4 regions of the Mesorhizobium sp. U510 genome follow, and region 1 is predicted to be linked to each of the others. Evidence: predicted binding sites of a transcription regulator. Region 1 holds the regulator's gene; each other region holds the start of a gene.

The links. The regulator PhoB, encoded in region 1, activates phosphate uptake and scavenging genes when phosphate is short. The targets are predictions, from matches to a motif close to TGTCATNNANCTGTCAT.
Region 2: a site for PhoB is predicted at 5,300-5,316, ahead of phnG (phosphonate C-P lyase system protein PhnG). Genes of this name have one in related genera too.
Region 3: a site for PhoB is predicted at 3,177-3,193, ahead of ACLGL5_RS33260 (acid phosphatase). Genes of this name have one in related genera too.
Region 4: a site for PhoB is predicted at 3,729-3,745, ahead of ACLGL5_RS19265 (LTA synthase family protein). Genes of this name have one in related genera too.

What each region holds. Positions count from the first base shown of each region.
Region 1 is NZ_CP180532.1:242,402-250,115, reverse strand. Features, by position in the region: gene pstS (phosphate ABC transporter substrate-binding protein PstS) at 1-496, shown strand, start outside; gene pstC (phosphate ABC transporter permease subunit PstC) at 563-1,546, shown strand; gene pstA (phosphate ABC transporter permease PstA) at 1,550-2,401, shown strand; gene pstB (phosphate ABC transporter ATP-binding protein PstB) at 2,398-3,201, shown strand; gene phoU (phosphate signaling complex protein PhoU) at 3,227-3,934, shown strand; gene phoB (phosphate regulon transcriptional regulator PhoB) at 3,954-4,643, shown strand; gene ACLGL5_RS02990 (ROK family protein) at 4,656-5,906, opposite strand; gene xylF (D-xylose ABC transporter substrate-binding protein) at 6,180-7,220, shown strand; gene ACLGL5_RS02980 (sugar ABC transporter permease) at 7,366-7,714, shown strand, end outside.
Region 2 is NZ_CP180532.1:2,026,187-2,033,900, forward strand. Features, by position in the region: gene ACLGL5_RS11665 (ABC transporter substrate-binding protein) at 1-1,090, shown strand, start outside; gene ACLGL5_RS11670 (ABC transporter ATP-binding protein) at 1,126-2,142, shown strand; gene ACLGL5_RS11675 (ABC transporter ATP-binding protein) at 2,139-3,167, shown strand; gene ACLGL5_RS11680 (alkaline phosphatase family protein) at 3,221-4,423, shown strand; gene phnF (phosphonate metabolism transcriptional regulator PhnF) at 4,487-5,188, shown strand; gene phnG (phosphonate C-P lyase system protein PhnG) at 5,427-5,882, shown strand; gene phnH (phosphonate C-P lyase system protein PhnH) at 5,879-6,484, shown strand; gene ACLGL5_RS11700 (carbon-phosphorus lyase complex subunit) at 6,485-7,591, shown strand; gene ACLGL5_RS11705 (alpha-D-ribose 1-methylphosphonate 5-phosphate C-P-lyase PhnJ) at 7,588-7,714, shown strand, end outside.
Region 3 is NZ_CP180532.1:6,426,358-6,434,071, forward strand. Features, by position in the region: gene ACLGL5_RS33245 (MaoC family dehydratase) at 1-261, shown strand, start outside; gene ACLGL5_RS33250 (adenine phosphoribosyltransferase) at 405-950, opposite strand; gene ACLGL5_RS33255 (alpha-hydroxy acid oxidase) at 1,118-2,263, opposite strand; gene ACLGL5_RS33260 (acid phosphatase) at 2,437-3,132, opposite strand; gene ACLGL5_RS33265 (cytochrome c1) at 3,258-4,115, opposite strand; gene ACLGL5_RS33270 (cytochrome b) at 4,143-5,444, opposite strand; gene petA (ubiquinol-cytochrome c reductase iron-sulfur subunit) at 5,461-6,021, opposite strand; gene ACLGL5_RS33280 (cupin domain-containing protein) at 6,337-6,681, shown strand; gene ACLGL5_RS33285 (alpha/beta fold hydrolase) at 6,753-7,637, shown strand; gene ACLGL5_RS33290 (DUF6665 family protein) at 7,618-7,714, opposite strand, start outside.
Region 4 is NZ_CP180532.1:3,689,826-3,697,539, forward strand. Features, by position in the region: gene ACLGL5_RS19260 (pilus assembly protein) at 70-1,716, shown strand; gene ACLGL5_RS19265 (LTA synthase family protein) at 1,762-3,690, opposite strand; gene fabD (ACP S-malonyltransferase) at 3,970-4,917, shown strand; gene fabG (3-oxoacyl-[acyl-carrier-protein] reductase) at 4,977-5,714, shown strand; gene ACLGL5_RS19280 (acyl carrier protein) at 5,914-6,150, shown strand; gene fabF (beta-ketoacyl-ACP synthase II) at 6,185-7,447, shown strand; gene mltG (endolytic transglycosylase MltG) at 7,550-7,714, shown strand, end outside.

The sequences.
Region 1 (7,714 bases):
TTCGGACACCGCCGTCGAATGGCCGACGGGCGTCGGCGCCAAGGGCAGCGAAGGCGTTGCCAACACCGTCAAGCAGACGGACGGCGGCATCGGCTACGTCGAATATGCCTATGCCAAGCAGAACAACCTGTCCTATTCCAAGATGCTGAATGCAGCCGGCAAGGTCGTCGAGCCGTCGCTCGAATCCTTCGGCGCGGCCGCTTCGAATGCGGACTTCAAGGGCGCCAAGAACTTCAACGTCATCATCACCAACGAGCCCGGCGACACCACCTGGCCGATCGCGGCCTCGACCTGGGTCCTGATCCACAAGGCTCCGGATGATGCCGCTGCCACTGGCGAAGCCCTGAAGTTCTTTGCCTGGGCCTACAAGGACGGCAAGGAAACCGCCAAGGCGCTCGACTATGTCTCGATCCCCGACAGCGTCGTCGACCTGATCAAGGCTTCGTGGAAGGCCGACATCCAGGCCGGCGGCAAGCCCGTCTACGTTGGCGAGTAACATCCTCCAAAGGAGCGCCGCGCCCGCGGCGCTCCTTTTCCTTCAACTGAAAGAGCCGAGCTTGACATGAGCGCTGTCCAGGAAGCCTTGCCAGCCGTTAGAAGTTCGCGCGATGCCACCGTTCGACGGTTCGCGCTGACCGACGCAATCTTCCATGCGACAACCCGCGCCGCCGCGATATTGGTGCTGGTTCTGCTCGGCGGCGTTGCGATCTCGCTGTTTGCCGGTTCCTGGCAAGCCCTGTCGACCTTCGGCTTTTCCTTTCTGACCAGCGAAAGCTGGAACCCGGTGACGGAGAAGTTCGGCGCCCTGGCACCGATCTACGGCACCATCATTACCTCGGCCATCGCCATCCTGATCGCCGTGCCGCTCGGTATCGGCATCGCCATCTTCCTCACCGAGCTTTGCCCACGCCCGCTGCGGCGTCCGATCGGCATGGCGGTTGAACTGCTGGCCGGCATCCCTTCGATCATCTACGGCATCTGGGGCCTGTTCGTGCTGGCGCCGTTCCTGCAGACGACGGTGCAGCCCTTCATCATCAGCGTGTTCCACGGCATTCCCGGCCTCAACGGCCTGTTCGCGGGCCCACCTTATGGCATCGGCCTGCTGACCTCGGCGATGATCCTGGCCATCATGATCCTGCCGTTCATCACCTCGATCACCAAGGACGTCTTCGATACGGTGCCGTCGGTGCTCAAGGAATCGGCCTATGGCATCGGCTGCACGACCTGGGAGGTCACGCGCCGGGTCGTCATTCCCTACACTCGCATCGGCATCATGGGCGGCATCATGCTCGCTCTCGGCCGCGCGCTCGGTGAAACGATGGCGGTGACCTTCGTCATCGGCAACGCGCACCGCATCTCGACGTCGCTGTTTGCGCCGGCAACGACCATCTCGGCGACCATCGCCAACGAATTCACCGAAGCGGTCGGCGATCTCTACACCTCCTCGCTGGTCGCGCTCGGCCTTATCCTGTTCGTTATCACCTTCCTGATCCTTGCCATCGCCCGCTACATGCTGATGCGCATCGACGCCCGCACGGGAGCCTGACCGATGTCGACAGCCGCATCGCTTCACCAAAGCCGCAAGCGCAAGAATGGCGTGATGATGACGCTGTGCGTCATCTCTGCCGGCATCGGCCTTGCCTGGCTGGCGCTGATCCTTGGCGCCTTGCTCTACAAGGGCCTGGCCGGCGTCTCCCTCTCGGTCTTCACGGAAATGACGCCGCCGCCCGGCGACGCCGGCGGCCTGCTCAACGCCATCTACGGCAGCATCGTGATGACCATCATCGGCATCATCGTCGGCACGCCGATCGGCGTGCTGGCCGGTACCTATATGGCCGAATATGGCCGCTTCTCGAAGCTCACCACGGTGGTGCGCTTCATCAACGACATCCTGCTGTCGGCGCCGTCGATCATCATCGGCCTGTTCGTCTATGAGCTTATGGTGCGGCCGATGGGGCATTTCTCGGCGATCGCCGGTGCCGTAGCACTCGCCATCCTGGTCATCCCCGTCGTCGTGCGCACCACCGAGGACATGCTCAACCTGGTGCCCAACGCCTTGCGCGAAGCCGGCACCGCGATCGGCGCGCCGCGCTGGGTGGTCATCCGCTCGGTTGCCTATCGCGCCGCGCTTTCGGGCATCGTCACCGGCATATTGCTGGCCATCGCCCGCATCTCCGGCGAGACCGCACCGCTTCTTTTCACGGCGCTGAACAACCAGTTCTGGTCGAGCAATCTCAACGCGCCGATGGCCAGCCTGCCTGTCACCATCTTCCAGTTCGCTCTCAGCCCCTATGAGGAATGGCAGCAGCTGGCCTGGACCGGTGCACTCATAATCACATTGACGGTTCTCGCGCTCAGCATCTTTGCGCGCAGCCTGACCGGACGCAGAGAGGACAAATGAGCCAGATGTTGTCTCCAGACATGACGATCGCCGCCGAGGCGGTGACCAAGGCCAAGATCGAGGTCAAGAACCTCAACTTCTACTACGGCCAGTCGAAGGCGCTGAAGGATATCACGCTGTCGCTGCCCGAGCGCAGCGTCACCGCCTTCATCGGCCCGTCGGGTTGCGGAAAGTCGACGCTGCTGCGCGTCTTCAACCGCATCTACGAGCTTTATCCCAAGCAGACCGCCGAGGGCCAGGTGCTGCTCGACGGCCAGAACATCCTCGACCGTTCGCAGGATCTCAACCTGCTGCGCACCAAGATCGGCATGGTGTTCCAGAAGCCGACGCCGTTCCCGATGTCGATCTACGAGAACATCGCTTTCGGCGTCAGGCTCTACGAGAAGATCAGCAAGGCCGAGATGGACGGCCGTGTCGAGCAGGCGCTCAAGCGCGCGGCGCTGTGGACCGAGGTCAAGGACAAGCTCAATGCCAGCGGCCTCAGCCTGTCGGGCGGCCAGCAGCAGCGGCTGTGCATCGCCCGCACCGTGGCGGTGAAGCCGGAGGTGATCCTGCTCGACGAGCCGGCCTCGGCGCTTGACCCGCTGTCGACCGCCAAGATCGAGGAGCTGATCGACGAGTTGCAGGCCGACTACACGATCGTCATCGTCACCCACAACATGCAGCAGGCGGCGCGCGTCTCGAAGCAGACCGCCTTCATGTATCTGGGCGAACTGGTCGAGTTCGACCGCACCGAGAAGATCTTCACGTCGCCTCGCGAGAAGCGCACGCAAGACTACATCACCGGCCGCTTCGGCTGATCGCACGCATACGAGGACCAGGATCATGGCCGAACACACAGTCGCAGCCTTCGACGAGGATCTCGGACAGATCAGCAGGCTGATCAGCGACATGGGCGATCTCGCCGGCTCGATGGTCGGCGGCGCCACCAAGGCACTGCTGAACTCCGACAATGCTCTCGCTCAGCGCGTCGTCTCCGACGACGCCATCATGGATGCGCGCCAGCGCGAACTCGACGACCGCGCCATCACGCTGATCGCCAAGCGCCAGCCGATGGCCGACGACCTGCGCCATGTCGTCGGCTCGATCCGCATGGCCGGCGACCTCGAACGCATCGGCGACCTTGCCAAGAACATCGCCAAGCGCGTCGGCACTGTCGGCCTCAGCGCCACGCCGCGCGACCTGTCGCATTCCATCGACGCCATGGCGCAGCTGGTGTTGATCCAGGTGCAGGGTGTGATCGAGGAGTATGCGGCGCGCGATGCCGCGGCACTGGCGAAGCTGCGCGCCGACGACGAGCGCATCGACGTCAAATACACCTCCGTCTTCCGCGAATTGCTGACCTATATGATGGAAGACCCGCGCAACATCACGGCTTGCACGCATCTGTTGTTTTGCGCCAAGAATCTCGAACGCATCGGCGACCATGTGACCAACATCGCCGAGAATGCGTACTATGTCCTGACCGGCACGCAACTGCCCGCCAATCGTCCAAAACAGGACGAGACGGCGATGTCGGCGCCGGCGGCCTGAGCGCAGGGGTAATCAATCGATGATCGCACCACGCATCATGGTGGTGGAGGACGAGGAGCCGCTCGGCGTGCTCCTCCGCTACAATCTGGAATCGGAGGGTTACCAGGTCGAGGTGGTGACCCGCGGCGACGAAGCCGAAATCCGCCTGCAGGAGAACGTGCCCGACCTCCTTGTGCTCGACTGGATGGTGCCGGCGGTGTCCGGCATCGAACTCTGCCGGCGCCTGCGAATGCGGCCCGAGACCGAGCGGCTGCCGATCATCATGCTGACCGCCCGGGGCGAGGAAAGCGACCGTGTACGTGGGCTCTCCACCGGCGCCGACGACTATCTGGTCAAGCCGTTCTCGACGCCGGAATTCATGGCCCGCGTCAAGGCGCTGCTGCGCCGCGCCAAGCCGGAAGTGCTGTCCAGCGTGCTCAAGGTCGGCGATATCGTGCTCGACCGTGAATCGCACCGGGTCTACCGCAAGAAGAGCGAGATCCGGCTCGGGCCGACCGAATTCCGCCTGCTCGAATTCATGATGCGGCACCCCGGGCGCGTGTTCTCGCGCAGCCAACTGCTCGACAATGTCTGGGGCGAGACGATCTACATCGACGAGCGCACCGTGGACGTGCATGTCGGCCGGTTGCGCAAGGCGGTCAACAATGGCCGCATGCCGGATGTCATCCGCACCATCCGTGGGGCGGGCTACGCGATCCGCGAGGATTGAGCACGAACTGACTCAGGCGACGTTTTTCTTCGCGGCAGGGCCTGCTTTCGTTTGCACGCCGGGCGCGAAAATCTCCTGGTCGACGAAGGTCAGCGCGCGCATGGCACAGCCTTCGCGGATCAGCGGCAGTTCGTTCGGCTCGGTGTCGAAGGAGATCGATTTCGAGTGCTGGCCGCCGGCGGTCTGGGCGATGGCCTCGCGCAATGCCGGCTCGATCAGGTCGAAGGCAGCGGCGCTGACGCCGACCATGGCGACGGGCGCGGGATCGATCAGCGCAAACAGGCTGCCGAGGCCGTAGCCGAGTGCCTCCCCGGCCTTGCGGTAGGCTTCGCGCTCGGGCCCGTCCCGTTCCCGTGCCGTCGCGGCCAGCGCCCGCATCTGCGCGTCGCTGACATCGGCCACCGGCTCGGTGTCCTCGCTGAGCTGCCTGGCGTTGCGCCAGATGGCGTAATTGCCGGCATAGGCCTCGACACAGCCGCGCCGCCCGCAGCGGCAGAGCGCGCCGCCCGGCCGGTGGATCATGTGGCCGAATTCGCCGCCTGAGGAATGGGTGCCAGTGAACAGCTCGCCCTTCAGCACCAGCCCCATGCCGATGCCGTGCGAAAGCAGGATGGCGATGAAGTCGTCGCGGTAGCGCTCGGGATCGCGCCAGCGCAGCGCCACCGCCATCATGTTGCAGTCGTTTTCCATGGTGGCGGGGATACCGAACTCTGCTTCGAGTATGTCTGCGAAGGCGATGTCGGTCTGCGGTGTGATCGGCGACCACAGCATCGCCCGGGCCTCGGTGTCGGTGATGCCCTGGATCGCCAGCGCGATGCGGGCGACGCTGCGTACGTCGATGTCGGGATCCTCGAGGCGCCGCCGCACTATGGCCACGCACTCGCCGATCAGCGCCTCGCGCGACATGGTCAGCGTGTCCAGCCGGCGCTGTTCCTCCGATATCACCTGGCCGGCATAGTCGATGACTGCGACCGACAGGAAATTCAGCGACAGCACCACGGTCATCACAGCCGCGGCCTCCGGATTGAGGCCGAGGCCGACCTGCGGCCTGCCGCGTTTCAGCGCGCCGGCCTCGCTCGGCTTGCCCTCGGCCAGGATGCCTTCACCGATCAGGTCGGAGGAAATCGCCGATATGGTCGAATGGCTGAGGCCGGTGGTCGCTGCGATCTCGGTGCGCGAGGGCCGGCCGGCCCGGCGCACGGCCGCGATCACCATGGCGCGGTTGCGCCGGCGCAGATCGTCGTGGCGGATTCCGACCGACATGTTTTTTCACATCCTCCCGGTCGCCGCGGTTCTTCCGGTCCTCCCTCGAACGCTGCCGGCGATACGGTCAAATACTGGCAGAAGCGGCCTGTGCTGTCATTTATTTATTGCGAAGCTCGAAAAAAATTCAGAGGGACATCAAAATCCATCAGAATCGTTGTTGACAGCGTTCCGGTGTTGGATCAGTGTTTTTTCGAGGCTCGAAAAAATAGGGCCTCTGTGCCGGCCTTAGGGCCAGTTGGTCGCGCCATACGCGGCGCAGGGAGGAATATCATGAAGAGATTCACAGCCGCCATCCTGGCGGGTGTCGCCATGTCGCTGACGCTTGCGTCGGTCGCGCAGGCGAAGGACAAGGTCATCGGCGTTTCGTGGTCCAACTTCCAGGAAGAGCGCTGGAAGACCGACGAGGCCGCCATGAAGAAGGCGATCGAGGCCGCCGGCGACAAGTATATTTCCGCCGATGCGCAATCCAATCCCGGCAAGCAGCTTACCGATGTCGAGAGCCTGATCTCGCAGGGCGCCAATTCGCTGATCATCCTGGCCCAGGATGCCTCGGCCATCGGCCCGGCCGTGCAGAAGGCGCTGGACGAAGGCATTCCGGTCGTCGGCTATGACCGGCTGATCGAGAACAAGGACGTCTTCTACCTGACCTTCGACAACAAGGAAGTCGGCCGCTTGCAGGCCAGCGCGGTGTTCAAGGCCAAGCCGGAAGGCAACTATGTCTTCATCAAGGGCTCGGGCGCCGATCCGAACGCCGACTTCCTGTTCGCGGGCTCGATGGAAGTGCTCAAGGCTGCCATCGACAGCGGCAAGATCAAGAATGTCGGCGAGGCCTATACAGATGGCTGGCTGCCCGCCAACGCCCAGAAGAACATGGAGCAGTTCCTGACCGCCAACGACAACAAGGTCGACGCGGTCGTCGCGGCCAATGACGGCACCGCCGGCGGCGTCGTCGCGGCGCTGACGGCGCAGGGTCTTGCCGGCACCGTGCCGGTTTCGGGTCAGGACGGCGACCATGCCGCGCTGAACCGCATCGCGCTTGGCACCCAGACCGTGTCGGTGTGGAAGGACGCGCGCGAACTCGGCAAGAACGCCGCCGAGATCGCCTCGCAGCTGGCCGACGGCAAGAAGATGACCGACATCGCCGGTGTGAAGGACTTCACGACGCCCGGCGGCAACACCGTCAAGTCGCTGTTCCTGACCCCGGTGGCCATCACCAAGGACAATCTCAACGTCGTCATCGACGCCGGCTGGATCAAGAAGGACGAAGTCTGCGCGGGCGTCGCCGCCGGCAGCGTCGCCGCCTGCAACTAAAACGGCGCAATACCGTTCGATATCGACGCCGCGGCCCAAAAGCCGCGGCGTTTCTCAAGGGGCTTCCCGCTTCAAATGACCGCGGAAAGCAAATAGCATCCATGTTCGGTACCCGCGCCAGACGGTAAACCGGTGGGAGGATAGCATGACCGACACGACCTCTAATCAACCGGTCGGCAGCACTACAGCGGACAAGGCGCGTGCATCCGAACTCAGCGCCGTCGGACGGTTCCTCAAGGCTACCGAACTCGATACGCGCATGCTCGGCATGGTCGGTGCACTGCTGGTCATCTGGGTCGGCATCCATATCCTGTCGGGCGGGCTTTTCCTGACACCGCGCAATCTGTGGAACCTGTCGGTGCAAACCTCGTCGGTCGCGATCATGGCGACCGGCATGGTGCTGGTCATCGTCATGCGCAACATCGACCTCTCGGTTGGATCCGTCGAAGGCGTGATCGGCATGATCATGGGCGTGGCGCAGGCTGAATTCCTCA
Region 2 (7,714 bases), 1.8 Mb from region 1:
TGACCTAACTGTGAGGATCACGACGAAGGCACCAAGCCCGATCCTGCTTCAGCTGCTGGCCTATCACACCAGCGAAATCGTGCCGAAGGCATATTTCGAGTCGGTCGGAGAAAGCGGTTTTGGGCAAAAGCCAGTGGGCACAGGTCCATTCGATTTCGTCAAGCTCCAGCCTGATGAAAGCATCGATCTCAAAGCAAATGACTCCTACTTCCGTGGACGCCCCACGATCTCCAGATTGACGTTCAGGTCCATACCAGAGGTGTCGGGAAGAATAACTGCACTTGCAAATGGTGAAGTCGACATTATCAACAGCATACCTCCGGATCAATTAAAAGCCGTGGAAAGTCTGGGTTGCTGCGAAGTTCGCAGTGTCTTGATGAACCACCACTTCATTCAATACAACACCTATAATCCGGTGATGGCCGATGTGAAGCTCCGACAGGCCCTCAATCTGGCAATCAATCGCCAGTTGCTCGTCGATGCCCTATGGGATGGCAAGGCCACGCTTCCGCATTCGGCGCAATACGAGGCATGGGGACCCGAGCTTTATGACCCCAATCGCCCGACTCCGCCGTTCGACCCGGATCGAGCTCGTCAGCTGCTTAAGGAATCATCGTACAAAGGGCAGCCGATCTTCTACGTGACGCACCCAGTGTACTACACCAATGGCGTCGCTGTTGCGGAAGCCGTCGTGCAGATGTGGAAGGCGATTGGCGTAAATGCCAGTGTCCGCGTCGATGAAGGATGGACCCAACTCACCAAGGACAATCCGGTACTTACCGCACGAAACAGCTCTGACTGGGTCGTGCCAACGGATCCTGCGGTCACCCTCTACATGACTTGGTCGAAGGACCTTTGGAAAGACGAGGCGCGCTTCGACGAACTGGCCGAGGAGGGCGAGACGACCCTCGACAGCGGACGTCGTCACGACATCTACCAGAAGATGATCGACCTTTTTGAGGAGGAAGCTCCGGGCACGTATTTGTACCGCGCACCGGAATTCTACGGGGTCCGATCAGGTATTGAGTGGCTCCCGAACACTGAATACACAATGGACTTTCGCCGCGACAACATTCACTTCACGAAGTGAAAAGCTAGATCTCCCGGCAACTAGGTAAGTCTAGGATGAAACAGAGCGAGCTTCTCCGTGTCGAAAATCTACGCACCTATTTCTACTCCCAAGGTCGCACTGTCAGAGCAGTCGAAGATGTGTCGTTCTCGGTCCAGCAAGGGAGTACTGTGTGCCTTGTCGGAGAATCCGGATCGGGCAAATCGGCAACTGCCTTTTCTATCCTGAACCTTATCCCAAAGTCGATGGGGCGCGTAGTTGCGGGGAAGGTCCTCTATGGAGGGGAGGACCTTCTCCGGGTTTCTCAACGACGTCAACGCACGATCTTGGGCAACGAAATTGCCATGATATTTCAAGAACCCGCGGCGGCGCTTAATCCCGTCTGCACCATAGGCGAGCAGATCGCGGAGGTTCTTCGAACCCATAAACAGTGCAGTGCTCGTGAGGCGCGCCGGCAAGCAAAGGCAATGCTTGATCGCGTCGGTATTCCCGACGCTCAACGCCGCCTGGACGATTACCCGCACCAGCTGTCCGGTGGCATGCGACAAAGAGCAATGATCGCGATCGCACTCTCGTGTCGCCCTAAGTTACTCATCGCCGATGAACCGACCACAGCGCTCGACGCGACAGTTCAATCGCAAATTCTCGGCCTCCTTCACGAGTTGCAGGCGGACACTGGCATGGCACTGCTGTTCATCACGCATGACCTCAGCGTCGTCGCCGAGATCGCTGACCGGGTTCTGGTGATGTACGCCGGCCGAATTGTCGAAGAAGGCGATGTCATGCAGATATTCGACGATCCGTGGATGCCCTACACTCGCGGTCTACTAAAAGCGCGGCCGGGCCTCCACTCCGGAGACGGATCTTCCCGGCGGCTTTCTGCCGTGCCCGGCGATCCTCCGGACCTCGCAAACCTGTCAATTGGCTGCTCCTTTCGCCCACGATGCTGCCATGCAGCCGCTGATTGCGCCTACCGCCCACCGGACCTCGAAACAGTCCGCGGGCACAGTGTGCGTTGCATGCATTGGCGTCAAATCGTGGAGGCCGCTGGGGAGCCGGAGGCTGTCCTATGAATGCTCATATTGGCGATATTGAAACGCCCGAAACCGGTGCAGTCCCGATCACCAATGGTGGCAAGCCCTTGCTTGAAGTTGACAGCCTTCGCGTCCATCTGCCACTCCGCAACATCTCACCGTTCAGGTTGAAACGATCCATAAAAGCCGTCGATGGAATATCGTTTTGCATTGCTCCTGGCGAAATCGTGGGCGTGGTCGGCGAATCCGGCTCAGGCAAGACGACATTAGGTCGGAGCTTGCTGCGGCTTGTCACGCCGAGTTCCGGTCGGATCCGATTTAAAGGGACCGATCTGACAGCTCTGTCGTCCAAAGAGATGTATTCTTTTCGGCGGCAAATGCAGATGGTGTTCCAGGACCCGTATAGCAGCCTCAACCCGCGCATGACTGTGGCGGAAATTGTTGGTGACCCGCTGTCAATCTACAAAGCTCATCTGACAACGCAGGCGCGGCAGGTACGGATCGCCGAACTCTTATCTCAAGTCGGAATATCCCCGGCCCACGGCTCGCGTCACCCTCACGCTTTTAGTGGGGGGCAACGCCAAAGGATTGCCATCGCCAGGGCCCTGGCCACCGAGCCGGATTTCGTCGTCGCCGATGAGCCCGTATCGGCGCTCGATGTTTCGGTCCAGGCTCAGATCGTTAATCTACTTCTTGATCTGAAGGAAAGGCATGCTCTTACGATCCTGTTCATCTCGCATGATCTGCGAGTGGTTAGCCATATAGCAGATCGGGTAATCGTAATGTATCTCGGTAAGGTTGTGGAAATCGCACCGGCCGAAATATTTCGAAATGCGCCCGCTCATCCTTATACCGAAGCCCTGGTTTCAGCGCTTCCCGTTCCCCATCCAAGTCTTCGCCGAGCACGGGTAGTTCTGAAAGGCGAAGTTCCGAGCGCTGTTACACCTCCATCAGGCTGCGTCTTTAGAACGAGGTGCTCAATTGCCAGCGCAGAATGTGCCAAGGTCACGCCAGATCTTCGGCAAGTCGGCGCAGGCCACTGGATAGCATGTATAAAACGTTAATCTCTCTTTGAGTGAGCTAGATTGCAATGACGCATCGAAAACTTCTTCTCATAATGATCGATGGCGTGAGCGCCGACTATTTCCAAGAACATGCCAACCGTCTGCCAAACTTATCGTCACTGGCAGCCGATGGGTATCTCGTCCGCCGCATGCGCTCTGCGGTACCAGCGACCTCCATGCCGGGTCGGGCTTCCATACTCACAGGTGTCGGAGCCGAGATACATGGTATCTTTGGCAATCGCATCCTGAGTGACGGCGCCTTTGTTGCAGCTGAAGCAGAACACCTCCTCGTTCCGACGATTGCGACCCTTGCCTCGCGTGCCGGCCTCGACGTGGCTTGCATCGGGCACGCCCTCATTAAGCCGGAAGATACGTCCATCTATGTTCCACCTTGCTGGCTGCGTGGCCCGGGCTTCATCAAGATCCCCAGCGATGGGAGTACGCCGTCACTGCTGAAGATAAAGGATCCACGCGGCCGACTGGGGGCCATCCCGCTGCCCTCTTATGTACCTGAATACAGCGGACCGGACGGCGTATCCAGCATTACCAGGACGCTTATCGGTGACCAGCTTACGATCGCCGCGGCCGCCAGCCTGCTCGAGTCAGAAGAGGCACCTGATCTTCTCATTACGGAGATCAATGCCACGGACGCCTTCCAGCATGACTTCGGCTATGGGAGCGACGAAGCTCATTTCGCGATCGCTTTCGCGGATTCTCTCGTTGGTCGTTGTTTGGATAGTCTGCGCCGGGCAGGTCGGCGTGATGATTACACGATTGCGATCGTCAGCGATCATGGCCACCGTAACATCAAAACATCAATCTTGCCGGACCTGATCATTCCGGGAAAGGTGTGGCAGTCCGAAGGTGCGACGCTGCACGTTTTGGTTGAAAGCGATATGGACCGCCGAGAGGTAGCCAAGAAATTGCTCCAGTATGGCGCAGAGGCCTGGAATGGCGATCATCTACCAATTGAACTCCGCAACAGAATTGCCACTTTCACGGCGCCGCCAGAATGTGATTTCGAAGAGACTCCGGCAGACCATCCGGCAGACCAACCGGTCGGCTGTCCGAAATACAAATCTACCCATGGTTTTCGACCTGGCTCTGCTGCGGATGATCGTGTTTGCATTATTTCCGGGCCGGCTGTTCCGAATGAGGTCGCGGAAGGGGCTGAAGCGACGCGCTTAACTCCAACGCTTTCATGCGTCCTTGGACTGCCCGGCGATACATTTTCCGATTGCCCGCTTTTCCGATAATACACGGAGTTATATCGCTCCAGGAGACGATATTGATTCGAATCGAAAAGAAAATGGTGATCAATGAAGCGTTGGGAACTGGTTCGGTCCGCTCTACTCAATGATATTGATGCGGGAGCCTTCCAGGATGGCCGCCTGCCTGGCGATTTTGTCTTGGCAGACCGATTTGGCGTCAATCGGCATACCGTGCGCAATGCCATCAAGGCTTTGGAATCTGAAGGCGCCTTGCGAGTTCGGCATGGTGTCGGAACCTTTGTTGCTGATGATTTCGTTTCACACAAACTGAACAGCGATCCCAGGTTCACTTATAAGCTCCTTGGTCAGAACAAGTCCGTGAAGCGGGAGATACTGTCGATCAACGAAACTTCTGTCGAACCTGATATTGCAAGTCATTTGAACATCGCTCCCTCAGCACTGGTTACCGAGGTCAGGTCGACCTCATTCATCAATGATTGGCCTTTGGCGACCGGAACGAGCTACTATCCGGCAGCGCGCGTTCCTGGCCTCGCCACCGCATTCGAGGGAATGAACTCTCCCACTGCCGCCTTGAAGCGCTGCGGCATCGCGGAATATAAGCGGAAATGGACACGGATCACGGCCCGAAGACCTAGCCCGCAAGAAGCGCAGCTTCTGCGAATATCTTCGTCCAGCCCGGTACTTTTTGAGACCAATGTCGACGTAACGCCGGATGGCTTACCGATCAAATACGCTTTCAGCGTCATACGAAGCGACCGGTACGAATATCTTATTGAAACGAACGAATAAGCACGAAAAGTCGCGTGTGAACACGGCGGCTTATTCGCCGAGACCACCTCTGGCGGATCAGGCGGCCCTCTGCCAGTCGGGATCGCAATAATACTTGATGGGCCGATGCCCTGTCATCAAATCGTTGCAAAAAGGAACTATGTCTATCCGGGAGATACCTAGATATCTAGGCATCAATGCCCAACACCCTGATGAGCCCGGACCTGAGCCGGGCGTTTAATCGAAGCGGCGAACACCGGTGCGGATTGAAGTTGAAAAGCGGCAACGATGGATGGCGGTTCTCGCGCGAGCCCGGTGCGATGAACTTGAGCGGGCCTGGGACAACCTGGCCATCCAGCCGCAATTTGATTGGCTTCGCCGACCGGAAACCGGCCTCGTGCTTGTGCGCGCACGCGCCGGGGGTACGGGGGCCCTATTCAACCTTGGTGAAGTCACGATGACCCGATGTGCCGTTAGGTTGGCCGATGGCATGACGGGCTTCGCCTTCGTCCTCGGGCGCGACCAGCGTCATGCACAACTGGCGGCAGTTTTCGATGCGCTGTTGCAGGGAACAGATGACAGTGCGAGCGGTGTACTTCGTTTCGTTACCGAATTTGGAATCGCGCAATCCGCCCGCCGTGAGATCAAGAGCCGCAAAGCGGCTTCGACTAAGGTCCACTTTTTCGCAATGGCTCGAGGCATGAGTCCGGAATGATAAGCGTTTTGGATACTGCCGGGCTTGAGCCCGGATTCGCAAATCCTGTCTTCGATAGCCAGGACACATTCCGCCGTGTGTTAGATGCGTATGCATATGTCGGCAGGCCGCAAACGCTGGTCTCTGCCACCGCAGCAGTCGGTCCCCTTGATCCGGCGACTGCCGCCGTCTGCCTCACGCTTGCGGATTGCGAAACACCAGTCTGGCTCGATCCCCGGTCGAATCTACCTTCGGTTCGCAAGTGCCTTGGGTTTCACTGCGGGGTGCCGTTTGTGGACAGCGTTGAAAGGTCGACATTTGCCATTGTGGCCAATCCGATAACGATGCCGCGCTTGGCCGAGTTCAATCCCGGAACAGAATTGGAGCCTCAGGCCTCGACGACGATTGTTATCCAGGTGCCATCTTTAAACGGCGGTCCGCCCGTTCGGTGGCGTGGACCGGGCATCCAGCGCGAAGTTTCGGTGGACGTTGATGGGCTTGCATCCTGGTTTTGGAAGGACTGGAAGCTCAATCATGAGCTTTATCCGAGTGGAGTCGATGTTCTCTTTACGTCCGGAAATGCAATCATCGCTCTTCCTCGCAGCATCTCCGGGGAGATCTAGATGGCCTATGTTGCCGTAAAAGGTGGGGAGGAGGCTATCCTCAACTCACATGGTTTGGTTGCGGAGGATCGGCGGGGAGACCCAGCAGTTCCCGAACTCACGGTCCGGCAGATTGCCGAGCAGTTCGGTCTTGCCGTCGACCGAGTGATGTGTGAGGGCTCTGTCTACGATAGAGAGCTTGCGGCATTGGCATTGAAACAAGCCCAAGGCGACGCCGTTGAGGCGATCTTCCTTCTCCGGGCGTTTCGCACAACTCTACCGCGCTTGGCAGTGTCAAACGCGCTCGATACAGCCCGGATGGCCATTCAGCGACGTGTCTCAGCTACCTTCAAGGACATTCCCGGAGGGCAGATACTCGGTTCGACCTATGAGTACACACATAGGCTGCTTGATTTTGATCACCTCGATATTGTTGATTGCGATAAGCCGAAAGCGAAGGTCGCGGATGATCCGCTGGATCCAACTTTTCCGCGTGCCTTCGACAGCATTTCCGACGAAGACCTGATTGAAGCCGAGTTGCCGGAACCCGACCAGTCACCGGTTTTCGATCTCACCCGAGATCCTCTTGCCATGCCCGCCGGTCGCGATCAGCGCTTGCAAAATCTAGCCCGTGGCGATGAGGGATTTGTCGTGGGTTTGGCGTATTCAGCGCTGCGTGGCTATGGCGCTGCCCATCCCTACGTGGGGGAAACAAGGGTTGGGGACGTTACGATAGAAATCCTACCCGAGGAATTGGGCTTTTCTGTTTCTATTGGCGACATCATCGTCACGGAATGCCAGATGCTGGATTTCTTCGGGGGCTCGGAAGACGAGCCTGCGCGCTTCACCCGCGGATATGGTCTCTCATTTGGAAAGAGTGAGCGCAAGGCGATGGCAATGGCAATCGTTGACCGATCGTTGCGCTGTCGGGAATACGGCGAGGAAGCAAAATACCCTGTTCAGGATGAAGAGTTCGTTCTGTCCCATACTGACAATCTCGAGGCGGCCGGTTTCGTCTCGCATCTCACTTTGCCTCACTATGTCGATTTCCAGGGCGACCTGCAATTCCTAAGACAGTTGCGGGAGGAGCATAACCGCCGCCTTTCAAGCAAGGAGGCCGCGGAATGACGGGACCTCATGGCAACGCAGCCGGCCGCAGCTTCCGCCAACCCTACAATTTTGCGTATCTGGACGAACAGTCCAAAAGGATGATCCGGCGATGCATTTTGAAGTCCATGGCCGTTCCAGGCC
Region 3 (7,714 bases), 800 kb from region 1:
ATGGATGCCGAGGGGGCCAGCTGGAACGGCCCCGGCCCGGTCCCGGAATTCGGCCCCTCGCCCGGTTTCAAGAACCTTAAGTGGCTGAAGCCGGTCCATGCCGGCGAGACCATCACCTTCAGCCGCACCGCGCTGTCCCATCGCGCCATCGCCTCGCGCCCCGGCTGGCGAATGCTGTCGCTGCGCGCGGAAGCGTTCGATTCGACCGGCGATAAGGTGCTGGAGTTTGAAAGCGCCGTGCTGGTGAAGGTGGGTGAGTAGCCGGTTCGCGTAAGCGAATTCATCGTGCCAGTGGCACGATGAAAGGCTGACGAACGCGGGGACGCTGCGAAGCAGCGGGGACCCGGCAGGCCGCGGACATCAAGCTCGACCCCGTACTTGTCTCCGTGCAGTATTTTGCTGCCTCAATGCCCCTCGAACCCGATCAGCGTCCTTACCGGCACGCCAAGCGCCTCGAGCTTGGCGCGACCGCCGAGGTCCGGCAGGTCAATGACGAAGCAGGCAGCCAGGATATCGGCGCCGATCTGGCGCAGCAGCTTCACCGCCGCTTCCGCGGTGCCGCCAGTGGCGATCAGGTCGTCGACCAGGATCACCTTTTCGCCAGGGGAAATGCCGTCCTTGTGCATCTCCATTTCGTCCAGCCCGTATTCCAGGCTGTAGGCGACGCGCACCGTCTCGAAAGGCAGCTTGCCCTTCTTGCGGATCGGCACGAAGCCGGCTGAAAGCTGGTGAGCGACGGCGCCACCCAGGATAAAGCCGCGCGCCTCGATACCGGCGATCTTGTCGACCTTCTGGCCGGCATAGGGATGCACCAGTTCGTCGATGGCGCGCCGGAAGGCGCGCGCATTGCCGAGCAGCGTCGTGATGTCGCGAAACAGGATGCCGGGCTTGGGATAATCCGGGATGGTGCGGATCGCGGCCAGCAGCGTGTCTTCGAGCGAAGGTTTCATGAGGCGGCTCCGGATGATCCAGCTGACAGGTTTGAAACGCGCGGGAGGCAGATCGTAGCCCGACGCGACCGACAACGGCTAGCGCGATGTGGCGGCCGAGACAAGCGTGTCCGGCAAAGGATTGGCCTGGACCGGTGCAGTGACCGTCCGCGCCGATGCTCTGCTGGTCACCGGAAGCGCAGGTTCTCGCGCGACAATTGTCCGATCGAACTGCAGCCCATCAGCTTCATGCCGCGTTCGATCTCGACCCGCATCTGTTCAAGCGCCCGTTCGACACCCGGCTGGCCGGCCGCCGCCAGCGGAAACAGATAGTAACGGCCGATGCCAACCGCCTTGGCGCCGAGCGACAACGCCTTCAGCACATGCGTGCCGCGCTGCACGCCGCCATCCATGATGACGTCGATCCGGTCGCCGACGGCATCGACGATCTCGGCCAACTGGTCGAATGCCGCCCGCGAGCCATCCAGCTGCCGGCCGCCATGATTGGAAAGCACAATGCCGCTGCAGCCGATCTCGACGGCGCGTTTGGCGTCCTCGACCGACATGACGCCCTTGAGGCAGAACGGCCCCGACCACTGCCTGACCATCTCGGCGACATCGTCCCAGGTCATCGACGGGTCGAGCATTTCGGTGAAATAGCGGCTGATCGACATCGTGCCGCCGCCCATGTCGACATGCTCGTCGAGCTGCGGCAGCTTGAACCCCTCATGGGTGAAATAATTGATCGCCCAAGCCGGCTTGAGCGCGAACTGCGCCATCCCCGCGAGGTTGAGCTTGAAGGGAATGGCAAAGCCGGTGCGCTTGTCGCGCTCGCGATTGCCCCCGGTGATGCTATCGACGGTCAGCATCATCACCTCGACGCCAACTTGCTTCGCCCGCTGCATCATCGCCCGGTTGAGGCCGCGATCCCGGTGGAAATAGAACTGGTAGACCTGCGGACTGGCGCTGATCCCGCGCGCTTCCTCGAGGCTGACGGTGCCAAGCGAAGAGACACCGAACATGGTGCCGTATTTGGCGGCGGCCTTGGCCACCGCGCGCTCGCCCTGATGGTGGAACAGTCGCTGCAGGGCGGTCGGCGAGCAATAGAACGGCATCGCCAGCTTCTGCCCCATCACCGTCACCGACATGTCGATCTCGCCCACCCCGCGCAGCACGTTGGGAACGAGGTCGCAGGTCTCGAAGCTTTCGGTGTTGCGGCGATAGGTGACCTCATCGTCGGCCGCGCCATCGATGTAGTCGAAGATCGGGCCCGGCAGCCTTCGCTGCGCCATGCGGCGGAAATCGGAAAAGTTATGACAGTCGTTGAGTCGCATCATCGATTTCCAAGGCCGTGGCGGGCCAACATTCGCCGCCCTTCGATGCCTCGAATATCAATCCGATGCAGCCCTGCCAACGGACTAATTGCTGAACTGCCGCCGAGCATGGCCGTGAGAAGAAAAGGGGCGCCTGAAGCGCCCCTCGCATCGAAGCCGACTGCTGACGAAGATTACATGCCGAGATCGGAACGAAGCTCTGCCCTGGCCACTTCATATTCGGCCTTGAAGTCGTCGCGGTTGAGCAGGACCGCGGCAATGACGCTGCCGGAAATCTTGCCCATTTCTACGTCGGACGCATAGTGGATACCGCCAACCTCACGGTTGTGGGCGTATTCGGCCGCGCGCGCCATGATCTCGGCGCGCTTCTCCGGAACCATGTCGGCCAGGATGATGCCCATCATGGTGCCGACGGTGGCGTGGCCGGACGGCCACGAGCCGGAGCTCGACAGCTTGACCGCCGGCTTGACGAGATCGCTGAGCTGATGCGGACGCGGCCGCTTCCAGACATCCTTGGCCGGATCGACGACAGCGCCTTCGGTCTCGACCACGCGATCGAAGAAGGCGCTGAATTTCGGCAGCTTCTCCTTGTTGAAATTCAGCCCCATCACATTGGCGAAGCGCCAGACATTCTCCTCGGAGTCGGCAACGGCGCTGGCTGCCATCTCGGGCGTGCGCGTCACCTGCAGCGTCAGCACCTCGCCGAGTTCGGCCTTGGTCTGCGCCGAATCGTTTGCCGGTGGCGGCGGCAGGATCATCGTTAGGTCGATGTCTTTGTTCGTGACGAAGGGTTTTGCGTCTTCGGCCTGGGCGGCCGAGCCGATGACCAGCAACAGCAGACCGGCAGTCAGCGATGCGAATTTCTTCATGGGTGCGATCCTTTGTTGGGAATGGCGCAGGATCGCTGTTGGCGGTGACGGCCATGTGACACAGCCTGTCGCCGGAAAAGCAAAAAGGCGCCTTTCGGCGCCTTTTTGGTCGTTGGTTGCGCGGCTTAGTGGGCCACGCCTTCCCACACCTTGCGCTTGGTCAGGTAGACCAGCGCGCCGAAGAGCAGCAGGAACACCAGCACGCGGAAGCCCGTCTTCTTGCGGTCTTCCATGTGCGGCTCGGCGGCCCACGTCAGGAAGGCCGATACGTCGCGCGAATACTGGTCGACGGTCTGCGGCGAGCCGTCGTCATAGGTCACCTGACCGTCGGAGAGCGGCTTGGGCATCTTCAACGACACACCCGACATGAAGTACGGGTTGTAGTGCGTGCCCTCGGGAATGACCATTCCGGCAGGCGGCGTCTGGTCGTAGCCGGTCAGCAGCGAATGGATGTAGTCGGGCCCGCCCGCGTCATACTGGGTGAAGATATCGAAGACGAACTGCGGAAAGCCACGCTCGACGCCGCGCGCCTTGGCCAGCAGCGACATGTCGGGCGGGGCGGCGCCACCATTGGAGGCAGCCGCGGCTTCCTCATTGGCGAACGGCGCCGGGAAATGGTCGGACGGCTTGCCGGGACGGTCGAACATGTCGCCGGCGTCGTTGGGGCCGTCATGGATGGTGTATTCGGCGGCCAGCGTCTTGATCTGGGCGTCGTTGTAGCCGAGGTCCGACAGCGTGCGGAACGCCACCAGGTTCATCGAATGGCAGGCCGAGCAGACTTCCTTGTAGACCTTCAGACCGCGCTGCAGCTGCGCCTTGTCATAGGTGCCGAACGGGCCGGTGAAGCTCCAGCTCATTTCCTTCGGCTCGTTGATCGGGAAATGCGTGGGTGCCGCCGCATTGTGCGCCTCTTCGGCCGCGAACGCTGCGGTGCCGGCAGCCACAAGGCCGACCAGCGCCAGCGAGGTGAGAATCTTTTTCATGCCAAATCCCCTTAGATTCTCTACCGCTCAGCCCTTGGTCTCTGGCGCGGCCGTGGCGCCCGCCGGATGCCCGCTGCCGCCCTTGTTCTTTTCGAGCACCGCCTCGGTGATCGAGTTCGGCAGCCTGCGCGGCGTCTCGATCAGGCCAAGCACCGGCAGCGCGACCAGGAAGAAGGCGAAGTAGAACAGCGTCGCCATCTGCGCCATGAACACATAGCTGCCTTCCGCCGGTTGCGAGCCCAGCCAGCCCAGCAGGATGGCATCGGCCACGAACAGCCAGAAGAACAGCTTGTACCAAGGCCGGTAGACCGCCGAGCGCACCTTGGAGGTGTCGAGCCACGGCACCAGAAACAGCATGACGATGGCGCCGAACATGCACAGCACGCCGCCGAGCTTGGAATTGATCGGCCCGATGTTGAAGGTGATGGCGCGCAGGATCGCGTAGAACGGCAGGAAGTACCATTCCGGAACGATATGGGCCGGGGTCTTCAGCGGGTTGGCGACCGTGTAATTGTCCGGATGGCCGAGATAGTTCGGCAGGTAGAAGACGAAATAGGCGAAGAAGAACAGGAACACGATCATGCCGAACGCGTCCTTGATGGTCGCGTAGGGCGTGAAGGCGACGGTGTCGGTCTTCGACTTGACCTCGATGCCGGTCGGGTTCGACTGGCCCACCACATGCAGTGCCCAGACGTGCAGCACGACGACGCCGGCAATCATGAACGGCAAGAGGTAGTGCAGCGCGAAGAAGCGGTTCAGCGTCGGGTTGTCGACGGCAAAGCCGCCGAGCAGCAGCTGCTGGATCCAGTCGCCGACCAGCGGAATGGCACTGAAGAAGCCGGTGATGACGGTGGCGCCCCAGAAGCTCATCTGCCCCCATGGCAGCACATAGCCCATGAAGCCGGTCGCCATCATCAGGAGATAGATGATGCAGCCGAGGATCCACAGCAACTCGCGCGGCGCCTTGTAGGAGCCGTAATAGAGGCCACGGAAGATGTGGATGTAGACAGCGATGAAGAAGAACGAGGCGCCGTTGGCATGCATATAGCGCAACAGCCAGCCGGAGTTGACGTCACGCATGATCTTTTCGACGGAGCCGAAGGCGAGATTGGTGTCGGCCGTGTAGTGCATGGCCAGCACGATGCCGGTCAGGATCTGCGCCACCAGCATGATCGCCAGGATGCCGCCAAAGGTCCACGCATAGTTGAGGTTGCGCGGCACCGGATAGGCGATGAAGCTGTCGTAGACCATCCGCGGCAGCGGCATGCGGGCGTCGAACCAGCGTTCGATACCGGTCTTGGGCGTATAGGTCGAGTGTCCCTCGCTCATCGAAATATCCCCTGCCTCAACCGATAAGGATCTTGGTATCGGAAATGAATTTGAATACCGGCACAGCCATGTTCTCGGGCGCCGGGCCTTTGCGGATGCGGCCGGCCGTGTCGTACTGCGAACCGTGGCACGGGCAGAACCAGCCGCCGAAATCGCCTTCCTGGCCGAGCGGGATGCAGCCCAGATGCGTGCAGACCTGAACCATCACCATCCAGGCTTCCTTGCCGGGCGTGGTGCGGTTGGCGTCGGTCGCCGGCGCATCGGCCGGCAGATTGGCGTTGCGGGCGATCGGATCCTTGAGATCGGAGAGGTTGACGGCCTCGCCGTCCTTCATTTCCTTTTCGGTGCGGTTGCGCACCACGACCGGCTTGCCGCGCCACTTGACGATCAGCGACATGCCAGGCGTCAGCGAGGCGACATCGACTTCCACCGAGGCGAGCGCCAGCGTCGAGGCATCGGGGCGCATCTGGTCGATGAAAGGCCAGGCGACGGCGCCGGCCCCGACCACGGCAGCCATGCCCGTGGCGACATAAAGAAAATCTCGACGATTGGGATCGTGGATATCGGTTGCGCTCACGGGTGCCTGATCCTTTCGCCTCTTCCGCGCCGGTGGCCGAGCCTTGTTCCCCGCTCAATCACGCCAACCCGACAGCGCATGGCGAACAGGCTAGCGAATTCCTCCGGCATTTGGACTTCGGTTTATGCGTGAAGCCCGTTTTTGTCCAGACGGGTCAAGGCACAAGGGCAGATTGTCGCGGGGACAAAATCCCCTATTGTCCGGCGGGACGGCGAATGGCCGCAAAAGGCGGCTAAACAACCGGGAAACAACCGTAAATCCAAGGGCTCCAGCTTGCCTCGACACAGGGCGCCGGTGTGATCTATCCTCCCAGGCATGGCACACGTCATAGACCGTGAGGAATGGGCGGTTCGCTCCGACCACTGGAAGGGCGAGCTGCAAGGCGGCGCCTACGGCTCCAACTCCTGCCTGATCTTCAACTACCTGCCTGATGAAGGCGGCGGCCCGCGGCTGCATTCCCACCCTTACAGCGAGATCTTCATCATCCGCCAGGGCACTGGCCTGTTTACCGTGGGCGACAAGGAAATCGAGGCTTCCGCCGGCCAGATTGTCATCGTGCCACCCCACACGCCGCACAAATTCACCAATCTCGGTCCGGGTCCGCTGGAAACGACCGACATTCACGAGAACGGCACGTTCATCACGAAGTGGCTCGAGTGACGGTTGATAGCCCTGTCGATTTCCCGATTGCCGACTAGATCTATGGCATAGGCAGTCGGCAGGATCAGGACATGCAAATCTCGACCGTCGAAATCGAAGGGCTGAGCATTGCCATCCGCGAGGCGGGTCCGCCCGAAGCGCCGGCATTCCTCCTGCTGCATGGATGGCCGCAAAGCTCCTACGCGTTCGAACGGGTGATCAGCCGGCTGGCAGCCGACTACCGGGTCGTCGTCCCCGACCTGCCCTGCATCGGTGGCTCGCAAGGCATGCCCCGGGCCGGCGACAAGCGGACCCTGGCAAGGCTGATGAGAGGCGTCGCCGAAGCTTGCGGGCTGCGGCACCTGGTGGTTGCCGGCCATGATGTCGGCGGCCAGATCGTATTCGCCCTGTTGCGCGACCATCCGGAGATTCTGTCCGGCGCGGTGATCATGGATGTCGTCATTCCAGGCGTAGCGCCATGGGAGAAGGTCATTCGCAATCCGCGGATCTGGCACTTTGCATTCCATGCCGTTCCAGCCTTGCCGGAAACGCTGGTGAGCGGCCATCAGAGCGCCTATTTCGACTTCTTCTTCAATGTGCTTTCGAAGGACGGGGCCTCGATCGCTGACGATGCCAGGGAAATCTACGCAAGGGCCTATTCCCGGCCCGAGAGCCTCCAGGCCGGTTTCGGCTGGTATCGCGCCTTCCCCGAGGATGCCGAGGCCAATGCCAAGTGGGCCGGCAAGCCGATCGCGGTTCCGGTGCTGTATCTGAGGGGTGCGGCCGAGCCCGGCGAGATCGGCGACTATGTCGATGGCCTGCGGGCGGCCGGGCTCTCAAAAGTCGTGGGCGACATCATCGCCGACAGCGGGCACTTCGTCGCCGACGAGAATCCCGAAGCGCTCGCCATCCGCCTGGCGCTATTCCATAGGGAAATCAGCGCCGCAAGCTCCGAGCCTACCGGGCGCCGAGCCTGACCAGCACAGCCCTGGGGATGTCGTATTCGCGGATGACGCCATCGTGCTTGCGCAAGCCGCACAGCTCGCGCTGGATG
Region 4 (7,714 bases), 3.4 Mb from region 1:
TCATCATGGAAGGCGCAAAAACCCGGGCGATCCGCGCAGATCAAGCGGTAAGCATTTTCGGGGGTAAGGATGCTTCTCAACAGGTTCGGGCGCTCGAAGAGCGGCAATTTCGCGCTGCTGATGGGGCTCGGGCTGCCGGCCATCCTGTCGGCCGTGGCCTTCGCGGTCGACGTGTCCACCGTCATGCGGGCCAAGAGCAACCTGCAGAACGCGCTCGACGCCGCAAATCTTGCCTCCTCGCATCTCGGCGACCTCGACATTAGCCGCACCGATGCCTTCGATCGCTATTTTCAGGCCAACATCGCCGGGCATGGCGAACTCGCCAACGCGCAGGCGACGCTGACCGTCGACAGGGGCGTCAACTTCATCAAGACCAAGGCGGTTGCGTCGGCCGACGTCAATTTGAACTTCGGTTTCCTGTTCGGCCGGAACAGACACATCGCCGTCGATGCCTCGGCGGTCGAATCGAACAATCAGCTCGAAGTCGTGCTGGTGCTGGACAATACCGGCTCGATGGCCGGTGCCCGCATGACGGCGTTGAGGACGGCAACGAAGTCCCTGCTGGACACACTCGAGGCGACAAAATCGCCGACGCGCCAGATTCGCGCCTCCCTGGTTCCGTTCGTCACGGCCGTCAACGTCAATGGCGATGAATTCGACCCGTCCTGGATCGACATGGACGGCAAGTCTTCCACCAACGGCGTCAATTTCCCCGTCATCGACGGCAAGCGTCCCAATCATATGGCGCTTTTCAAGCAACTCAAGGACACCGGATGGACCGCGGCCGGATGGAACGGCACCGGATGGAAGGGCTGTGTCGAGGCGCGCCCGGGCGCTTATAACATTTCCGATACCCCACCCGACCCGGACAAGCCCGACACGCTGTTCGTTCCGTATTTTGCGCCGGACGATCCGGAAGGTGCCCAAAAGCCATCTAGCTCCTATGGCAATGCGGCCAAATACTACAACAATTCCTATCTCGACGACGTCAGCGACAACACCAAGGTCGCCAAACTGAAAGGCAACCGTCTCGGTATCGATCTCAGCAGTCTGGCCGACCCTGTGCCACCGGGCGACAAGGGTGCCAAGGAAAAGGTGGCCAAATACGTTGCGCCGACCAAGGAGCTCATCACCGAGACGGGTTCCGCCATCACCGTCGGCCCGAACCGCGCTTGCCCGACACCCATCGTCCCCCTGACCGACGATTTCGACAAGCTGCGCAAGGCAGCAAGCGAGATGACCGAGTGGAACGGTTCGGGAACCAATGTCTCCGAAGGCCTGTCGTGGGGCATGCGGGTGCTGTCGCCCGCCGCGCCCTACACCGATGCAGCGCCGTGGAAGACAAGCGGCATCAGCAAGATCGTGCTGTTGCTCACCGACGGCGAGAACGTCGTCTATGGCGCCAGCGAACAGCCGACGAAGTCCGATTACACATCCTATGGTTATCTGGCGGGTGGCCGTTTCGGATCGGACGACCAGGCCGCCGCGGCGCGCAATGTCGACGGCTGGACCAAAAGCGTCTGCACGCAATTGAAGAACGAGGGCGTGCAAATCTACACCATGGTGCTGCAATCCGACACTGCCGCCAACCGCGCGCTTTACAGTGCGTGTGCCTCGGACCCGAGCGGCTACTATGCCGTCAACGACCCGGCCAAGCTGCCGGACGTTTTCCAGCAGATCGCCAACAAGTTCTCAAGGCTGCAACTGACGAATTGAGTGTTCGCTCCGCCAGGTCCAGGCTGAACCCGATGGGTCGGCTGATCAACTCGTGTGGGCGACACCCTTGTCGACCGTCTCGGGGAAGAAGTCGGGCGCCGCGTGGCGCTTGCCGAACATCATGTCGTACTGGATGAGCCGGAAATCGCGGATCGCCGGGTCGATCTCCTTCTGGCGCGACCAGTCGGGCGTGGCCTCGCCGGCCGGGGTCAGAAGCAGGTTGCGGTCGACGACGCGGTAGCGCTCCCGCATCTCGCCCAGGAAGCCCGTATAGTAGGGATGGGTGATGCCGGCGGCAGTCAGGATATGATAGGGCAGGAATGCCGGGCTCACCGTGCCGAGGTTCGCGACCGGACCGGACCGGTTCGACCAGATGATCAGTGGCGTTTCGTGATGGTCAAGGGCGGCCTGCGGCGTCGGCTCCTTGCGCGGCGCGACATTGTCCTTGAGGAAGCCGGTCTCGACATAGACCGGCCCGAGCGGCGGCAGATGGTCGCCGAAGAAGGCGACAATCGTCGGCCGCTCCCGCTTCTTGGCCCATTCGATCAGCCGTTCAAGGCCCCGGTCCGCGTCGGCTGAACCCTCCGCATAGCTCAACAGCGAGTCGCGCGCCCACTGGCTGATCGGCGCCTGAACCGCGTGGGTCGGGTTGTAATAGCGGTTCGGTTCATAGGGGCCATGGTTTTGCAGGCTGACCGCGAAGAAGAACACCGGGTCGTTGCTGGCGTCGGCTTCGCGGATGATCTCGTCCGTCATCGCCGCGTCGGATGCCAGCGGACCGCGCTTTTCCATGGGCGGCAGCGTCTCTTCCGACTTGAAATCGTTGAAGCCGAAATCGGCGTACACCGCGCCACGGTTCCAGAACCAGTTGGTGCCGGGATGTATGGCACGCGCGCTGTAGCCCTCGCTTTTCAGGAAGGTCGCCATGGAAGGCGTCGGCGTGCGCACATATTGCTGGTAGGGGATGCTGCCAGCCGGCAGGAAAGCGTTGGAAAAGCCGGTCAGCGCCTCGAATTCGATGTTGGCGGTCATGCCGCCGAATTCAGGCGAGAACATCGAACCGGAACGCAATGCCCGCACGGTGGGAATGGGATCCGGCGTGATGGTGACGCCGGGCAGCCTGGTCGGATCCCAGAAGGATTCGCTCATGACGATAATGATGTCGGGCTTTTCATCGGGCACCGAGGCCGTCGTCTGCGGCCGGTCGATCGCCTTGATCGCCTTGTCCGTATAGCCCGGCGGTGCCGAGACATGCGCCATCGGCACGTTGAGCGCGAAGGCGAGCGCAAAGCCGTTGGAGGCGTAGTTTTCCTTCTGGTCCCACATGATCGGGATGATCTGCAGCCGATCCCTGGTCCAGGAGAAGGTGGCATAGTCCATGATCGAGACGAAGAAGGCGAGCAGCGGCACCGCCAGCGTCAGCCGGGCAAGGCGGCCCTTGTGGCTGAGCGCTGGAACCTTGCGGCGCCACAGCCGCCAGCCATAGACGAGCAGCGACAGGCCGGCGATGATGCCGGCGACCATGGCGAGCGCGGTCATCGGCCGGTCACGCACCAGAAGCGGCAGCAGCGCGAAGATCTGGCGAGCGTAGAGAAAGTCAGTCGGGTAGAGCGGATCGCCGAGATAATGCGATTTCTGATGGCCGACAAAGGCCAGCGCCAGCGTCAAGGGCCCGACGATCATCAGGCTCTGATGGCTGCGTCCCAGAACGGCGTCGAGACCGATGAGGATCAGCGCGAACACGACGATGGTGGTCCAGCCCGGCTTGAGCGGCTGCAGGAAGAATAAAACGGTGCCGGCGACGTCACCGCGCACGATCAATTCGATGGCGAACACCAGGATGGCGGAGATCGCCAGGCTTATCAGCCCGTAACGGACGACCGGCCATCTCCGGCCCGGCAAATAGCCGGTGGACGGATCGTCTTCCAGGAATTGAGGCGCAGCTTTGCTGGCGCGTTTTGAACTCTTTGCCACTTTAACTTCCCACCCGGCGACAACCCAAGTCACGCGATTGTCATATAATTGTCACGCAAAGCTAGCGCCTGTGGCGGAAATAAGAAGAGCCAGCGAACGATTCGTGAGCGGTTTTCATCAGGAGTGATCGCCAAAAAGCCCTTTCGGAACAGGCACTCGGCGTACGGTTCGGAACTGGGGCCGGGTTGAACCGGGCTTGACTTGGCGGCCTGCCTTGCGCCACAGGCAGGGAAAATTCGTGTTATCAGGTCAAGTAAAACCAGTCTTCGGGAGCCACGCATGGCCGTCGCATTCACCTTTCCGGGACAAGGCAGCCAGGCTGTCGGCATGGGCAAGGATCTCGCCGACGCCTTTCCCGAGGCGCGCAGGGTCTTCCAGGAAGTCGACGACGCGCTCGGCGAAAACCTGTCGAAGCTGATATGGGAAGGTCCGGAAGAGACCTTGACGCTGACGGCCAACGCGCAGCCGGCGCTGATGGCGGTTTCGCTGGCGGCGATCAGGGCGCTGGAAGCGCGCGGTTTCTCGTTGAAGGACAAGGTCGCCTATGTCGCCGGCCATTCGCTGGGCGAATATTCGGCCCTTGCCGCCGCCGGTTTCGTTTCCGTCGCCGATGCGGCTCGGTTGCTGCGCATTCGCGGCAATGCCATGCAGGCGGCTGTGCCGGCCGGCGAAGGCGCCATGGCGGCCATCATCGGACTGGAGCAGGCGGATGTCGAAGCCACTTGCACCGAGGCTGCGCAAGGCTCCGGCAAGGTCTGCCAGATCGCCAACGACAATGGCGGCGGCCAGCTGGTCATTTCCGGCGCCAAGGCCGCAGTCGAACTGGCCGCCAAATTGTGCACCGAAAAGGGCGCCAAGCGGGCGCTGATGCTGCAGGTCTCGGCACCCTTCCATTCGGCGCTGATGGCGCCGGCGGCCAATATCATGCGCGACGCGCTCGCCGGTGTGACGAAGCATGCGCCGGCGGTGCCTGTGCTGTCCAACGTCACGGTGACCCCGACCAGCGATCCCGAAGAGATCGCCCGGCGCCTGGTCGAGCAGATCACCGGCCGCGTGCGCTGGCGCGAAACGGTAGAATGGTTCGGCGCCAACGGCGTCACCACGCTTTACGAGATCGGCGCCGGCAAGGTGCTGTCGGGCCTGGCACGGCGCATCAACCGCGACATCGCGACATCTGCCGTCGGCACGCCGGCCGATGTCGAGGCCGCCCTGGCCACATTCGCATAATCCACTGGCGATTTGACCCCACCCGTGTGAAGGGTGTTTTCTCAGATCAGGAGACGAAAATGTTCGAACTGACCGGCCGCAAGGCGCTCGTCACCGGCGCATCCGGAGGCATCGGTGAGGCGATTGCCCGCGTGCTGCATGCGCAAGGCGCCATTGTCGGCCTGCACGGCACCCGCATCGAGAAACTGGAGGCCTTGGCAGGCGAACTCGGCGACCGGGTCAAGCTGTTTCCGGCCAATCTGTCGAACCGCGACGAAGTCAAGGCGCTCGGCCAGAAGGCGGAGGCCGAACTCGAAGGCGTCGACATACTGGTCAACAATGCCGGCATCACCAAGGACGGCCTGTTCGTGCGCATGTCGGACGCCGATTGGGACTCAGTGCTCGAGGTCAACCTGACTGCCGTTTTCCGGCTGACGCGCGAACTCACCCATCCGATGATGCGCCGCCGCCATGGCCGCATCATCAACATCACCTCCGTGGTCGGCGTGACAGGCAATCCCGGCCAGGCCAACTATTGCGCCTCAAAGGCCGGCATGATCGGCTTCTCCAAATCGCTGGCGCAGGAGATCGCTACCCGTAACATCACCGTCAACTGCGTTGCTCCGGGCTTCATCGAATCGGCCATGACCGACAAGCTCAACGACAAGCAGAAAGAGGCGATCATGGCGGCGATACCGACGCGCCGCATGGGCACGGGTGCTGAAGTGGCGTCCGCCGTCGCCTACCTCGCCTCCAACGAAGCCGCCTACGTCACCGGCCAGACCATCCATGTCAATGGCGGCATGGCCATGATTTGACGGATATGGCGGGCCTGTGAAAAGAGACCATTTCACCTTGGACCTCAGCCATTTTTCGTGTAATGCGGCCCGCAACCCGGCGGTTCGGGCAAAAACCGGTTCGTGGCCGTTGCGTTTCCGGCAGGACCATCTTTCAGCTTGATTAGCGGCATTCTGCCCGCTAACGAAGACAGACAAACAAAAGACGAGGATGCCCCAAATGAGTGACACCGCAGAGCGCGTCAAGAAGATCGTCATCGAGCACCTTGGCGTCGATGCCGACAAAGTGACGGAGCAGGCGAGCTTCATCGATGATCTGGGCGCTGACAGCCTCGACACGGTCGAACTCGTCATGGCGTTCGAAGAAGAGTTCGGCGTGGAAATTCCCGATGACGCAGCCGAGACCATCCTGACCGTCGGCGATGCGGTGAAGTACATCGACAAGGCTTCGGCCTGACGCTTTCCGCAGTCATCACTGGGGAGGACCTGCGATGAGGCGTGTCGTCGTCACGGGCCTTGGGTTGTTGTCGCCATTCGGCATGGGCTTCGAGCACAGCTGGAAGGAACTTCTGACCGGCCGCAGCGCGGCCAAGCGCATCACCGAGTTCGAGGTGGAGGATCTTGCCTGCAAGATCGCCCACGTCATTCCGCGTGGTGACGGCAGCAATGCCACCTTCAATCCCGAGGCCGTGCTCGAGCCGAAGGAATTGCGCAAGATCGGCGACTTCATCCTGTACGGGATTGCGGCCGCCGACGAAGCGCTGAAGGACTCCGGCTGGGAGCCCAAGACCCACGAAGAACAATGCGCCACAGGCGTGCTCATCGGTTCCGGCATCGGCGGCATCGAGGGCATTGCCGAGAACGCGATAATCCTCAAGGAGCGCGGTCCGCGCCGCATCAGCCCCTTCTTCATCCCCGGCCAGATCATCAATCTCGTCTCCGGCCAGGTTTCGATCCGGCACGGGCTGAAAGGCCCGAACCATGCCGTGGTCACGGCCTGCTCGACCGGTGCGCACGCCATTGGCGATGCGGCCCGCCTGATCATGTGGGGCGATGCCGACGTCATGGTCGCCGGCGGTGCCGAGGCGCCGGTGACAAGGCTGTCAATCGCCGGTTTCGCTGCTTGCCGGGCGCTGTCGACCGAGCGAAATGACACGCCGCAAACGGCATCGCGTCCCTATGACCGTGACCGCGACGGCTTCGTCATGGGCGAGGGCGCCGGCGTTGTGGTGCTGGAAGAACTCGAGCATGCCAAGGCGCGTGGCGCCAAGATCTATGCCGAGGTGACCGGCTACGGCCTCACCGGCGATGCCTATCACATCACCGCACCGGCTGAAGACGGCGATGGCGCTTTCCGTTGCATGACCGCGGCGCTGAACCGGGCCAGGCTTGCGCCCGCCGATGTCGACTACATCAACGCGCATGGCACCTCGACCATGGCCGACACGATCGAACTCGGCGCAGTCGAGCGGCTTGTCGGTAATGCCGCGTCGAAGATTTCGATGTCGTCGACCAAGTCGTCGATCGGCCATCTCCTGGGAGCGGCGGGTGCCGCCGAAGCGATCTTTTCGATCCTTGCGATCAGGGACAATGTCGCGCCCGCGACCATCAATCTCGACAACCCGGAGCGCGAAACCGCGATCGACCTGGTGCCGAACAAGCCTCGCTCCCGCCAGATCGACGTGGCGCTCTCCAATTCCTTCGGCTTCGGCGGTACAAACGCTTCGCTTGTGTTCCAGCGCTACAATGGCTGATCGTCCGGCTGCCGGGCGATGCTTCGGCATGTCGTCAATTTTGCCATATTCGCCCCTACTCTGCCGCAGGGGATTCGTTGAGAGATCAAACGGTAGGGCGAGATGACCACAAATCCGGCGGGCAATGGAGAAGTCGGGCAACGGCCGGCGAACAATACCGGACCGATCGTGCCGAAGACAGCCAGCGAGGCCTTGCGGCCGGAAGCCGGAACGCCGCCGCCGAAGCGCTCGCGCGCTTCGCGCAGCCAGGTCGTGGTGTTCATGAAC